Regions from separate parts of the Kitasatospora sp. NPDC059577 genome, predicted to be linked through region 1. Evidence: predicted binding sites of a transcription regulator. Region 1 holds the regulator's gene; the other holds the start of a gene.

Region 1 (7,018 bases):
GTTCTGGAGGGTGGCGAGCCCACCGTCATCACGAACGCCGAGGGCGCCAGGACCACGCCGTCCGTCGTCGCCTTCGCCAAGAACGGCGAGGTCCTGGTCGGCGAGGTGGCCAAGCGTCAGGCGGTCACCAACGTCGACCGGACCATCCGCTCGGTCAAGCGCCACATGGGCACCGGGTGGAAGATCAACCTGGACGGCAAGGACTTCAACCCGCAGCAGATCAGCGCCTTCATCCTGCAGAAGCTGAAGCGGGACGCCGAGGCCTACCTGGGCGAGACGGTCACCGACGCCGTCATCACCGTCCCGGCGTACTTCTCGGACTCCGAGCGCCAGGCCACCAAGGAGGCCGGTGAGATCGCGGGCCTCAACGTCCTGCGCATCGTCAACGAGCCGACCGCGGCCGCCCTCGCGTACGGCCTCGACAAGGACGACCAGACCATCCTGGTCTTCGACCTCGGCGGCGGCACCTTCGACGTCTCCCTGCTGGAGATCGGCGACGGGGTCGTCGAGGTGAAGGCCACCAACGGTGACAACCACCTCGGTGGTGACGACTGGGACCAGAAGGTCGTCGACCACCTGGTCAAGGTCTTCCAGAGCGGCCACGGCGTCGACCTGTCCAAGGACAAGATGGCCCTGCAGCGTCTGCGCGAGGCCGCCGAGAAGGCCAAGATCGAGCTGTCCTCGTCCTCCGAGACCTCGATCAACCTGCCCTACATCACGGCCTCCGCCGAGGGCCCGCTGCACCTGGACGAGAAGCTCACCCGGGCCCAGTTCCAGCAGCTGACCTCGGACCTGCTGGAGCGCTGCAAGATCCCGTTCCACAACGTGATCAAGGACGCCGGCATCTCGCTCTCCGAGATCGACCACGTCGTCCTCGTCGGCGGCTCCACCCGCATGCCGGCCGTCGCCGAGCTCGTCCGCGAGCTGACCGGCGGCAAGGACGCCAACAAGGGCGTCAACCCGGACGAGGTCGTCGCCATCGGCGCCTCGCTCCAGGCCGGTGTCCTCAAGGGCGAGGTCAAGGACGTCCTGCTGCTCGACGTCACCCCGCTGTCCCTCGGCATCGAGACCAAGGGCGGCATCATGACCAAGCTGATCGAGCGCAACACCACGATCCCGACCAAGCGCTCCGAGATCTTCACCACGGCCGAGGACAACCAGCCGTCCGTGCAGATCCAGGTCTACCAGGGCGAGCGCGAGATCGCCGCGTACAACAAGAAGCTCGGCATGTTCGAGCTGACCGGCCTGCCGCCGGCGCCGCGCGGCCTGCCGCAGATCGAGGTCACCTTCGACATCGACGCCAACGGCATCATGCACGTGGCCGCGAAGGACCTCGGCACCGGCAAGGAACAGAAGATGACCGTCACCGGCGGCTCCTCGCTGCCGAAGGACGAGGTCGACCGCATGCGCCGCGAGGCCGAGCAGTACGCGGAGGACGACCACAAGCGCCGCGAGGCCGTCGAGACCCGCAACTCCGCCGAGCAGCTCGTCTACTCGACCGAGAAGTTCATCGCCGACAACGCCGACAAGCTCCCCGGCGACGTCAAGACCGAGGTCGAGACCGCCATCGGCGAGCTCAAGGAGGCCCTGAAGGGCGAGGACATCGCGAAGATCCGCGAAGCCTCGGAGAAGGTCTCCACCACCGCGCAGAAGCTCGGCCAGGCGCTGTACGCCAACGCCGACGCCACCGCCGGTGCCGCCGGGGCCGGCGACTCCGCCCAGGCCAAGGCCGACGACGACGTCGTCGACGCCGAGATCGTGGACGACGAGAAGCCCAAGGGCGGTGCGTCGGCATGACGGACAAGCCGCAGGGCGGAAAGCCCGGCGACGACTCCGCCGCCGAAGAGGCCGTGATCAAGGCCGCCGAGGAAGCCGCGTCGGCCGGTGCCGCCGAGGGTTCCCCGGAGGAGCTCGCCACCGCCAAGCGCGAGCTGGCCGAGCGCACCGCGGACCTGCAGCGCCTGCAGGCCGAGTACCAGAACTACCGCAAGCGGGTCGAGCGCGACCGGCTGACGGTCCGCGAGATCGCGGTCTCCAACATCCTGGAGTCCCTGATCCCCGTCCTGGACGACATCGGCCGCGCCCGCGAGCACGGCGAGGTCACCGGCGGCTTCAAGTCCGTCGCCGAGTCCCTGGAGACGGTCGTCGCCAAGCTGGGCCTGCAGCAGTTCGGCAAGGAGGGCGAGCCCTTCGACCCGACCATGCACGAGGCGCTGATGCACAGCTACTCCTCGGACGTCACCGAGGACACCTGCGTGCAGGTCCTCCAGCCCGGCTACCGCATCGGCGAGCGGATCATCCGCCCGGCGATGGTCGCCGTCGCGGAGCCCCAGCCGGGCACCCAGCCGGCCGCCGACACCGACGCGAAGTCGGGCGACGCGGACAAGTCCGACGGCGGCTCGGACAGCTGACACCCTGTGACAGCCGAAAACCAGTGCGCTGCGGAGTCGTACGCCGGCCAGTACGGCGGCCGGCTCCGCAGCGCTCTGTCGACAGCCGCGTCCCCGCGCGCCGTTGACAGCCCAGTGACGATGGACATCGGGAGGTGGCTCAAGCCGTGAGCGGTAAGGACTACGTGGAGAAGGACTACTACAAAGTCCTGGGCGTGCCCAAGGACGCCACCGCCACCGAGATCAAGAAGACCTACCGCAAGCTCGCGCGCGAGTTCCACCCCGACGCCAACAAGGGTGACGCCAAGGCCGAGGAGCGGTTCAAGGACATCTCCGAGGCGTACGACGTCCTCTCCGACGAGAAGCGCCGCAAGGAGTACGACGAGGCCCGCAGCCTCTTCGCCAACGGCGGTTTCCGGGCCGGCGGCGGCCCCGGCGGCGCCGGCAACTACAGCTTCGACTTCGGCGACCTCTTCAGCGGCAACCAGGGCGGCGGCGCCAGCAGCGGCGGACTCGGCGACGTCTTCGGCGGCCTCTTCAACCGCGGCGGCCCCCGACAGGCCCAGCCCCGGCGCGGCGCCGACGTCGAGACCGAGGTGACGCTCTCCTTCGAGGAAGCCGTCGACGGCGCGACCGTCCCGCTGCGGATGACCAGCCAGGCGCCCTGCCGCACCTGCAACGGCACCGGCGCCAAGTCCGGCACCACCCCCCGGGTCTGTCCCACCTGCGTCGGCGCGGGCACCGTCAGCCGCGGCCAGGGCGCCTTCGCGCTCTCCGAGCCGTGCAAGGACTGCCGCGGCCGGGGCATGATCGTCGACGACCCGTGCACCGACTGCCACGGCAGCGGCCGGGCCAGCTCCGCCCGCACCATGCAGGTCCGCATCCCGGCCGGCGTCCAGGCCGACCAGCGCATCCGGCTCAAGGGCAAGGGCGCCCAGGGCGAACGCGGCGGACAGCCCGGCGACCTCTACGTCACCGTGCACGTCGACCCGCACCCGGTCTTCGGCCGCAAGGGCGACAACCTCACCGTCACCGTCCCCGTCACCTTCCCCGAGGCCACCCTCGGCGCCACCATCGAGGTACCCACCCTCGGCGGCCCCGGCGTGAAGCTCAAACTCCCCCCGGGCAGCGCCAACGGCCTCACCATGCGCGCCCGCGGCAAGGGCGCCACCCGCAAGGACGGCACCCGCGGCGACCTCCTCGTCACCGTCGAGGTCGTGGTGCCCCAGCACGTCAGCGGCGACGCGCTGAACGCCCTGGAGCAGTACCGCGAGGCCACCGCCTCCGACGATCCGCGAGCAGCCCTCTTCCGGGCGGCGAAGGGAGCGTGACGACCAGATGTCCCCGATGAATCCGATCAACCACGACGGCCCGATCGGCCCCGGCATCGGCGAAGGCCTGCCCGGCGACGGCACCCGCCGCACCCGCCGGGCCCCCTCGGCCCCGCCGGCGTACGTCCTCACCGAGGACACCCCGGTCTACGTCATCTCCGTGGCCGCCGAACTGTCCGGCCTGCACCCGCAGACCCTCCGCCAGTACGACCGCCTCGGCCTGGTCTGCCCCGACCGCACCGCCGGCCGCGGCCGCCGCTACTCCGCCCGCGACATCCAGCAACTGCGCGAGGTCCAGCGGCTCTCCCAGGACGAAGGCATCAACCTGGCGGGCATCAAGCGGATCATCGAGCTGGAGAACCAGGTCACCGCCCTCCAGTCCCGCATCGCCGAACTGGTCGACTCCCTGGAGGGCGCCGCCACCGCCCTCCAGCAGCGCGAGGCCGCCGTCCACGCCTCCTACCGCCGCGACCTCGTCCCCTACCAGCCGCCCACCCCGCACTCCAGCGCCCTCGTCGTCTGGCGCCCCAAGCGCTGACCCGGCCCACGGACACCGCCGCCGGCCCCCTCCTGTTCGGGGGGTGCCGGCGGCTCGGTCTTGGTGAGAGAGTGCGGTCACATTCCCTCTCCGGAGGACGCACAGGATCTGGCATGCTGAACTCGATTCAGCGTCAGTGCTGACAGGACGCAGGTATCACGGCAACGGCAGGGAGTCGCGGATGAGTGAACGAGAGCAGCCCCTTGCCGCTGGCTTGACCGTCGTCTCGGCAGAAGCACGAGAGCTGTATCTGACCGTCATCCGGGGAGACGGCAGGCTGCCGTTGGGATCCAATGTCGATCGAAATGGTTCCGCGCGCGACGAGCTGGTGCGGATTGGCCTTCTCGTACCCGACAGCGATGATCCGACCATTTTCATAGCCGCCGACCCCACGCAGCTCTCGACCAGCCTCAGTCATTCATGGCAGCGCCAGGCATTGGAACTCCTGTCGCGCGCGGTATCCCTCCCCTCCGAACTGCAGGAACTCGCACGGGAATTCCATACCCCGAAGCACCGCGGAGGGTCGATCGAGTACGTGCAGGGGAAGGCGCTTATTCGTCAGCGGCTGGAACAGTTCAGGGACTCCGGTCTGGAGGAGGCCCTGGCGCTCCAGCCGGGCGGTCCCCGGCAACCGGACCTTCTCGCCGGGATGATCGAACAGGACCTGGAAACGCTCCGCAGCGGCACGCAGATGCGGACCATCTACCATGCCAGCACTCGATACCATCAGCCGACCAGGGACTACGTGGCCACGCTCGCCCGGGCCGGCGGCCAGTACCGAACCCTTGACGAGCCCTATACGCGGCTCATAGTGATGAATCGACGCGTCGCCGTGATCCCGATCGCCGACGACATGAGCCTCGCGGCGTTCATATATGACCCGGCAGTCGTCAACTACCTCGCAGAAGAGGTGTTCGAACGGTGCTGGAGCCGGGCCCTGGAATTCGAGGGCGCCCGCACGGTGCCGCAGCAAGTGGTGTCACGCCTGCGTCAGACCATCATCGACCAGATGCTCGAAGGCACCAATCACCGGGTCATCGCAAGGCGCCTGGGGATCAGCGAGCGAACGCTTGCAAGACACATAGCCGAAATGCGAGACGACTATAAAGTCGACTCGCTGTTCCAGCTCGGCTACGTCCTCGGCCGAAAGGCGCACGAATCCACCGACTGATCGACGTGCCCATTCGCGCGACAGGTCGACGGGATATTCAAAACCCCGACAGGGGACGGACGTTCACACGGCCGAGTTCACTGCCAAGAGATATCGTCCGCAACGGTCACGGCGGCCCGGGTGTCGATCGCGCCGTGCGAGTCGACAGCATCCGCGAGAGAGCCGGCGCCGAGCACAGCCGCGGCAACGGCCAACGAAAGTACGACCTTGCAGACAAACCGGCGCATGTCGGTCACGCCCCCACTCTCTCTGTCGAGAATCTCCACTAGAAGCGTCGAACAGGATAACGGCTCACCCAGTAACGCGCGAGGGGGAGGTTGTCACCCCCGGGTTACGGGCTGTGCGTCATCTCCCTGCCAGGCATCCAGATGACACTGGCCAACCCTGGACGCGGCGCTGCCCTGCGATGGACGATCAGTTCGCTCCCAATGGTCCGGCAAGACACCACACCTTGCCAATGTACCGTCAAATACTAAGTGCTTCACCAGCAGCACCACCCCACAGAGCAGCCCACATCCAACGCATCGCCGACGCTCACTCTCCCGGTCGGCCTTTCCCCGGAGTCGACATGACCGAGCCCTACCTGCGTCACCACGACAGCCAGGCCCCTGAGGGCCGGCGTGCACGTGTGTTCCTGGCCGCGCCGCTGATGCGGCTGACCGGCCCGGCCGACAGTGTGGTGACGCTCGCCAGCCGGACGCGGCTGACGACGCTCCGCACCACCCTGCTCCGCAGCGGTGCCGCCGTGTACAGCGCGCACCACAGTGACGCCTGGACCATCTCCGGCCGCGCGCCGGAGCCCCGTGTTCCGTCCGACTTCCGCGCCCTGCAGTCCGCGGACCTCGTGTTCGCCTACGTGGGAGCGCCGCTCTCGGCCGGCGTGAGCCTGGAGCTGGGCTGGGCGTCTGCGCTGCGGAAGCCGATCGTCCTCCTGGTCGACGAGGCCATCACCCACAACCCGCTGATCGCCACCATCGAGCAGGTCGCCCCCGTCCTGCCGCTCGTCTTCGACGACACCTGGTCGCAGGAGGCCCTCAACCACACGGTGGAGACCGCGCTGGACTGGGCCGGCATGGCCCTCTCCCTGCGCGAGGGCTTCTGGACCGCCCCCGGCGAGCAGTTCACCGTCCCCCGGCAGCAGCCCCCGGTCCCCGGCTACTGGCCGACCGGCGCCGCCACCGGCTGAGCAGAGCTCACCCACCGGACTCCCCCGTCCGGGCTCCCCGCATCTGCCAGCCCAGTTGGAACAGCGTCTCCGCGTCGTACTGCTCACGCAGCCGGGCGATGTGACCGGCGACCGTCCGCTCGCTCAGCCCCATCCGACTGGCGATCGCCCGCTGCGTGAGGCCCCGGGCCAGCAGACGGCCCACCTGCTCGTGAACGGTCGGCTCGATCGAACCAGACGCCAGGGAAGCCCAGTTGACGCCCTCGGCCTCCTTCCAGTGCAGTTCGAAGTCGCGAACCAGGAAGTCGACCACGGCCGGGTCCTCGATGACCGCCGCGCTGGCGTGGTCCGATGCGGTGGGCACCACGGCGACGGCGCGGTCGAAGATCATCACGCGGGAGAACGAGAACGGCGTCACCCGGA
Region 2 (7,018 bases), on a different contig from region 1:
CCGCCCCCCGCGGTGGGGGGGGGCCCCCCCCCCCCCGCCCCCCCGCGCCCCCCCCCCCCCGCCGGGGGGCTCGGCCCGTTCCCGGCCGGGGCCGCGCAGCGGAGGGTCAGCCGCCCGCGAGCAGCCCCGGGTCGGCGACGATGCCCCGGACCACGCGCACCGCGGCGCCCAGCAGCGGGCCGCGGCGGCCCAGCCGGGAGACGGTGAGCCGGTCCTCGGCCCACGGTCGGACGGTGACCCGGGCGGTCAGCTCGGCGCGCATCGCGGGGATCAGCCAGGGCGCCAGCCGGGCGTAGCCGCCGCCCAGCACCACCTCGGCCGGGTCCAGCAGGTTGACCGCGCCGGCAGCCGCGATGCCGAGCGCCGACCCGGCTCCGGCCAGGGCCGCGCGGGCCGGCTCCTCACCGGCCCCGGCGCGGTCGGCGAGCAGCGTCACCCAGTCGCCCCGGGCGCCGGTCAGGCCGGCCGCCCGCAGCACCGCCGCCTCGCCCGCGTACTGCTCCAGGCAGCCGCGCGCCCCGCAGGCGCAGCGGGGCCCGTCGGGGTGGACCGGCACGTGGCCGAACTCGCCCGCGTGGCCGCGCGCTCCCCGCAGCAGGCGCCCGCCGACCACGATCGCCGCACCGACCCCGGCCTCGGCGGAGACGTACAGGAAGTCCTCCGCGCCGTCGCCCAGCCAGCGCTCGGCCAGTCCGCCGAGGTTGGCCTCGTTGTCGGCCTCGACCGGCAGCTCGTCCAGGCCGTCCGCGCCCGGCCGCAGCGCCGCGCGCAGCCCGGCGGCCAGCGGGACGTCCTCCCAGCCCAGGTTGGCGGCCCGCTGCAGCACCGCGCCGGAGTCGCCGACCAGCCCGGGCACGGCCAGGGTGAGTCCGGCCGGGCTCAGACCGGACTCGGCGACGGCCGCGCGCAGCAGCCGGGCCAGGTCGGCCATGACGGCGGCGGGCGTCCGGCCGTGGTTGGAGATCTCCTGGCGCCGCCAGGCGCGGACCTCCCCGCGCAGGTCGACCACGCAGGCGCCCAGGTGACGGACGCCGATCTCGGCGCCGAGGCCGCCGGGCCCGAGCGGGTTGAGTCCGAGCGCGGTGCCGGGGCGGCCGACCTTGCCGCTGGGCGCGGCGGGGCCCTCCTCGACGACCAGGCCGCCGGCGATCAGCTGTTCGGCGAGCGAGGAGACCGCGGCCCTGGTCAGCCCGGTCTCGGCGGCCACCTCGGCGCGCGAGCGCGGCCCGCCGGCGATCACCGTGAGCACCAGGGCCAGGTTGGCCCGGCGCATGCCCTGCTGGCTGGCGGGCCCGGTCCGGACGCCGTCCGGTTCGCGCATCAGGCTCACCTCGCCCCTTACGGCACATCCCGTGGCATCTCGGGTGCAGCGTAACCGGGTTCCGGGGTGACCGTCCGCACCAGGGCGGGCCCGGCCCCGGGCTCGGACCCGGGCCGGTCGGCGAGCCGGGTGAAGACCCAGCGCTGCATCGCCCAGAAGCGGAACAGCATCGCGACGAAGGTGCCGACCACCATCCCGCTGACGAAGTCCGCGACCTCCTGGGCGAAGGGGCTGACGAACGGCTCGCGCAGGTCCAGGACGTACCGGGAGAGCGCCAGCGGCACGTCGTTGACGGCGATCGCCACCACGCTGACCAGGGAGAACAGCACGGCCTCACGCTGCCGGCCGCCGGCCCGGAAGGCCCAGCGGCGGTTCAGCACGTACGAGACGACGGTGCCGATCACGGTCGCGACGGTCAACGCGGCCACCGGCTTGTGCTGCAGCACGGTGAACTTGAGTTCGAGGTTGACCACCACGGTGAGCACGAAGCAGGTGCCCCCGACCATCAGGAACTTCACCAGTCGGCGGTGGCGCACCAGGAAGGGGCGCAGCCGGTCCGGCACCCGGGCCAGAGCACGCTGCGTGGGGGACGGCATCTCCGCAGTCTCGCACGCGGGGATGCCGTCGGCCCCTCGGACCGCTGCTCAGGCGGCGACCAGCACCTCGGCCGGCTCCAGCGCCAGCTTCAGCACCTCGCGGACGTCCGCCACCGGGTGGACGGTGAGCCGCTCCAGCACCTCGGCCGGGACGTCGTCCAGGTCGGCCTCGTTGCGCTTGGGGATGATCACCGTGGTGACCCCGGCCCGGTCGGCGGCGAGCAGCTTCTGCTTCACCCCGCCGATCGGCAGCACCCGCCCGGTCAGCGACACCTCGCCGGTCATCGCGACGTCGGTGCGCACCTTGCGGCCGGAGAGCAGCGAGGCCAGCGCCGTGGTCATGGTGATGCCGGCGCTCGGCCCGTCCTTGGGGACGGCTCCGGCCGGGACGTGCAGGTGCACGCCGCGGTCACGCAGCGAGGTGACCGGCAGTTCCAGCTCGGCGCCGCGCGAGCGCAGGAAGGAGAGCGCGATGTGCGCCGACTCCTTCATCACGTCGCCCAGCTGCCCGGTGAGGGTCAGCCCGGTGCCGCCGGTCTCGGCGTCGGCGAGCGAGGCCTCGATGTAGAGGACGTCGCCGCCGGCACCGGTCACGGCGAGGCCGGTGGCCACGCCGGGGACGGCGGTGCGGCGCTCGGCCGGCTCCTGGGCGGACTCCGGCACGTGGTGCGGACGGCCGATCAGGGCGCGCAGGTCCTGCGGACCGACCGCGGCGGGCAGCTCGCGCTCGCCCAGTTCGGCCTGTGCGGCGACCTTGCGCAGCACCCGGGCGATCGAGCGCTCCAGGTTGCGGACGCCCGCCTCGCGGGTGTACTCCCCGGCCAGCCGACGCAACGCGGCCTCGTCCACGTCGACCTGGCCGCCGCCGAGGCCGGCCTTCTCCAGCTGGCGCGGGAGCAGGTGGTCACGGGCGATGACGACCTTCTCGTCCTCGGTGTAGCCGTCCAGCCGGACCAGCTCCATCCGGTCGAGCAGCGGCTCGGGAATGGCCTCCAGCACGTTGGCGGTGGCGAGGAAGACGACGTCGGAGAGGTCGAGGTCGACCTCCAGGTAGTGGTCCCGGAAGGTGTGGTTCTGCGCCGGGTCCAGCACCTCCAGCAGGGCGGCGGCCGGGTCGCCCCGGTAGTCGGAGCCGACCTTGTCGATCTCGTCGAGCAGCACGACCGGGTTCATCGACCCGGCCTCCTTGATCGCCCGCACCAGCCGGCCGGGCAGCGCGCCGACGTAGGTGCGCCGGTGGCCGCGGATCTCGGCCTCGTCGCGGACGCCGCCGAGCGCGACCCGGACGAACCTGCGGCCCATCGCGCGGGCCACCGATTCGCCGAGCGAGGTCTTGCCGACGCCGGGCGGGCCGACGAGGGCCAGCACCGCGCCGCCCCGGCGGCCGCCGACCAGTCCGAGGCCCTGGTCGGCCCGGCGCTTGCGGACGGCGAGGTACTCGACGATGCGATCCTTCACGTCGGCCAGGCCGGCGTGGTCGCCGTCCAGCACCGCGCGGGCGCCGGCGATGTCGTAGGCGTCCTCGGTGCGCTCGTTCCAGGGGAGCTCCAGGACGGTGTCCAGCCAGGTGCGGATCCACGAGCCCTCGGGCGACTGGTCGGAGCTGCGCTCCAGCTTGTCGACCTCCTTGAGGGCGGCCGCGCGGACGCCCTCCGGCAGGTCGGCGGCCTCGACCCGGGCCCGGTAGTCGCCCTCCTCGTCGGCCGGGTCCCCGTTCAGCTCGGCCAGCTCCTTGCGGACGGCCTCCAGCTGGCGGCGGAGCAGGAACTCCTTCTGCTGCTTGGCCACGCCCTCCTCGACGTCCTTGCGGATGGTGTCGTTGACCTCCTCCTCGGCGAGGTGGTCGCGCAGCAGGGTCAGCGCGTACTCCAGGCGGGCGACCTGGTCGGCCTCCAGCAGCACCTTGAGCTTCTGCTCGGCGGTGACGAACGGCGCGTAGCCGATGTTGTCGGCGAGCTCGCCGACGCCCTCGATCTGGGCGACCCGGTCCACGATCTGCCAGGCGCCGCGGCGGCGCAGCCACTGGGTGGAGAGCGCCTTGTACTCCTTGACCAGCTCGGCGGCCCGGCCGGCCACCGGGGTGCCCACCGAGGACTCCCGGAACGGCGTGGTCTCCACCCAGAGGGCGGCGCCCGGTCCGGTGGTGCCGACGCCGATCCGGAGCCGGCGCACGGCGCGCACCAGTGCGGCCGGCTCCCCGTCGGCCAGTCGGCCGACCTGCTCGACGGTGGCCAGCGTGCCGGCCGCCGCGTACGAGCCGTCCACCCGCGGGACCAGCAGCACCTGCGGCTTGCCGCCGGTGGCCGCGGCGCGGGCGGCCTCGACCGCGGCGCGCACCTCGGTGTCCTTGAGGTCCAGCGGGACGACCATGCCCGGCAGGACGACCTCGTCGTCGAGCGGCAGCACGGGCAGGGTGAGCGGTGTGGACGTCGATGCCATGATCTCTCCCCAGTCAGTGAAGTTGAGCCGACCTGACTAAGGCTTCACGAGCGTCGGATGTTCCCGGGACTTGGTTCGCCGTGAGCGAACACGATCGGAGCATGGAGACCCCGCGGGCGGGCCGCGGGCCGGCCGTCAAAAGGGCGCCGGACGATCACCGGGCGCGCGCGGGAGACCCTCAGCGCACGGTTCGCACGCGCGCCCCGCCGCGCGCGGGTGCCGCACCACCCACCGCCGCCACGGCCGGACGCGGCCGGGGCGGGCGCCGCTCGGTGTGGCGCAGCCAACGCCAGAGCGCCACCCCGGCGAGCACCGCCGCCGGGTGCCCGACCGCGGTGACCACGTCCCGGTCGGAGGCGATCTGCTGGGCGATCATCAGCCCGGCCCCGCCCAGCGCGAGCAGCCGGCCGTGCCGGGGCAGGAGTCCGCACAGCGCGCCCAGGCAGGCGAGCACGCCGTAGCTGACCCCGATGTCCAGGTGGTCCATCGCCTCGGGCGCCATCCGCCCGGCCTCCACCGCGGTGATCACCACGCCCTGGGAGAGCAGCGTGGCCGCGACGTGGCCGGTCGCGAAGACGGCCGCCGCCCTGGCGGGCCCGACCCTGCGCTCCAGCGGTGCGAGAGTGAAGGCGAATCCCCACAGGTAGGGCACCCAGACGTCGCCGGCCACCCAGAAACCACTCAGGACCAGGGCCCGCAGGGGGTGCTGCAGCAGGTTGTGCCCGTCCGAGCTGGAGGCCTCCCGCAGTCGCTGCACGAGTTCCGGATCGGCGAGCCCCGCGAAGGTCGTGGTGGCGCCCACGACGGCGAGGTAGCCGAGCGTGAAGGGGTTGCGCCGGGGCGTCGGCACCCGGTCCAGCAGCCACCGCGCGACACCGGTGCGCAGCCCGTGGCGGAGCATGCCGTACGGCGCTCCCGCGGGCGTCCGCCCGTCGACGACCTGCCGCGGTCCCGCCATGCCGCCTCCGCTCCACGCCGCAGCCGACGGCGCCCACCCGGTGCGAACGCACCGACGCGCACCGCGGGTTCCGCCCGGTCGGGTGTTGTCGTGGCCACGGTACGTCGAGGTTCTGAGAGGCACCTGGGAAAAGCCGGTGAAGACCGTCGACGTAGCGGACGGCCGGATTCCCGGCATTGGTCCAGACCTTCTTTCGATTGACGCGTCAGTAGGGCCTCTGACCGGCGACTTGGCGTCAACTCGACTGCATACGTACCGTTACGCAGTGAAAATTCGCCGGGTAAGGTATCGGCCCGTGCCCACTCGTGCAGTGGGTCCGCGGGCGGCCCGAACAGCCGCCCCACGGGCCGGAAACGTCCGGTCCACCTGCCGGAAACCATCCGCTGTCCGTACGCTGCGGTGTGCGCGGGAGAAGTGGGCGGCCGACGAATCCGTCCTCGCCTCCCGACCGCGCGACGGGACGGCGGACCCGGCACAGTCCACGACGGAACAAGACTACGAGCGGAGCCCCGCCATCCCCACAGGTGGCCGGCCCGCAGCCCTGGGGGCGGTGGCGTGACCGTGACAGAAATTCAGCAGGAGAACCACAACACCGGCGGCGCGGTGAGCAGCCAACGCAGAGTGCTGGTGGTGGAGGACGAGCCGACGATCGCCGAGTCGATCGCGGCCCGACTGGGCGCGGAGGGCTTCAAGGTCGCCGTGGCCCACGACGGTCCCGGCGCGGTCGACGGCTTCCACACCTGGCAGCCCGACCTGGTCGTCCTCGACATCATGCTGCCCGGCTTCGACGGCCTGGAGGTGTGCCGCCGGATCCAGGCCCAACGCCCGGTACCGGTACTGATGCTGACCGCGCGCGACGACGAGACGGACCTGCTGGTCGGCCTCGGCGTGGGTGCCGACGACTACATGACCAAGCCGTTCTCGATGCGCGAACTGGCCGCCCGGGTCAACGTGCTGCTGCGCCGCGTCGAGCGCGCCCAGCAGGCCGCCCGGACGCCCGCGCTCGGCAGCCTGCGCTTCGGCGAACTGGAGATCGACCACGTGCAGCGCCGGGTCCGGCTGTCCTCGGGCGACGTCCACCTGACGCCGACCGAGTTCGACCTGCTCGCCTGCCTGGCCGCCCAGCCGCGCGCGGTGCTCACCCGCGAGCAGTTGCTGGCCGAGGTCTGGGACTGGACCGACGCGTCCGGCACCCGCACCGTGGACAGCCACGTCAAGGCGCTGCGCCGGAAGATCGGCGCCAGCTGGATCCGCACCGTGCACGGTGTCGGGTACGCACTGGAGGCCCCGCTCTCCTGACGGCGGGCCTCGGGCGACGGGCCACCGGGGGGCCCGTGACCCGAACGACGCCGTGCCACCACGCGGGGGGACACACGCGGGGACCACAGGGACCAATGACCTTTCCACAGCAACGCAACGGGGAATCCGACGGCGCGCGGCCGCAGACGCTGGCCGTCCGTGCCGCCCGCCGGGTCTGGGCCGACATCCGGCCGCTCGACCCGGTCCGCTCGATCAAGGGCAAACTCGCCCTGCTGGTGATCGTCTCCGTGTTCCTGGCCACCGGGATGGTGGTCGTGGCGATCCGGTCCGAGACCCAGATCCGGATCATCATGGTCTTCTCCATGATCGCCTCACTGCTCTTCATGCAGTTCCTCGCGCACGGGCTGACCGCCCCCCTGCGCGAGATGACGGCTGCCGCCCGCG

What was found. The regulator HspR, encoded in region 1, represses chaperone genes until heat shock. The targets are predictions, from matches to a motif close to TTGAGNNNNNNNNNCTCAA.
Region 2: the regulator HspR is predicted to act here: its motif matches at 4,379-4,397, upstream of lon (endopeptidase La).

What each region holds. Positions count from the first base shown of each region.
Region 1 is NZ_JBHWBZ010000004.1:147,105-154,122, forward strand. Features, by position in the region: gene dnaK (molecular chaperone DnaK) at 1-1,797, shown strand, start outside; gene grpE (nucleotide exchange factor GrpE) at 1,794-2,411, shown strand; gene dnaJ (molecular chaperone DnaJ) at 2,558-3,721, shown strand; gene ACFV0O_RS06090 (heat shock protein transcriptional repressor HspR) at 3,738-4,259, shown strand; gene ACFV0O_RS06095 (hypothetical protein) at 4,441-5,430, shown strand; gene ACFV0O_RS06100 (hypothetical protein) at 5,508-5,666, opposite strand; gene ACFV0O_RS06105 (hypothetical protein) at 5,999-6,616, shown strand; gene ACFV0O_RS06110 (LuxR C-terminal-related transcriptional regulator) at 6,624-7,018, opposite strand, start outside.
Region 2 is NZ_JBHWBZ010000060.1:54,428-61,445, reverse strand. Features, by position in the region: gene ACFV0O_RS33470 (ROK family protein) at 107-1,321, opposite strand; gene ACFV0O_RS33465 (GtrA family protein) at 1,339-1,917, opposite strand; gene lon (endopeptidase La) at 1,966-4,356, opposite strand; gene ACFV0O_RS33455 (rhomboid-like protein) at 4,535-5,314, opposite strand; gene ACFV0O_RS33450 (response regulator transcription factor) at 5,876-6,613, shown strand; gene ACFV0O_RS33445 (sensor histidine kinase) at 6,709-7,018, shown strand, end outside.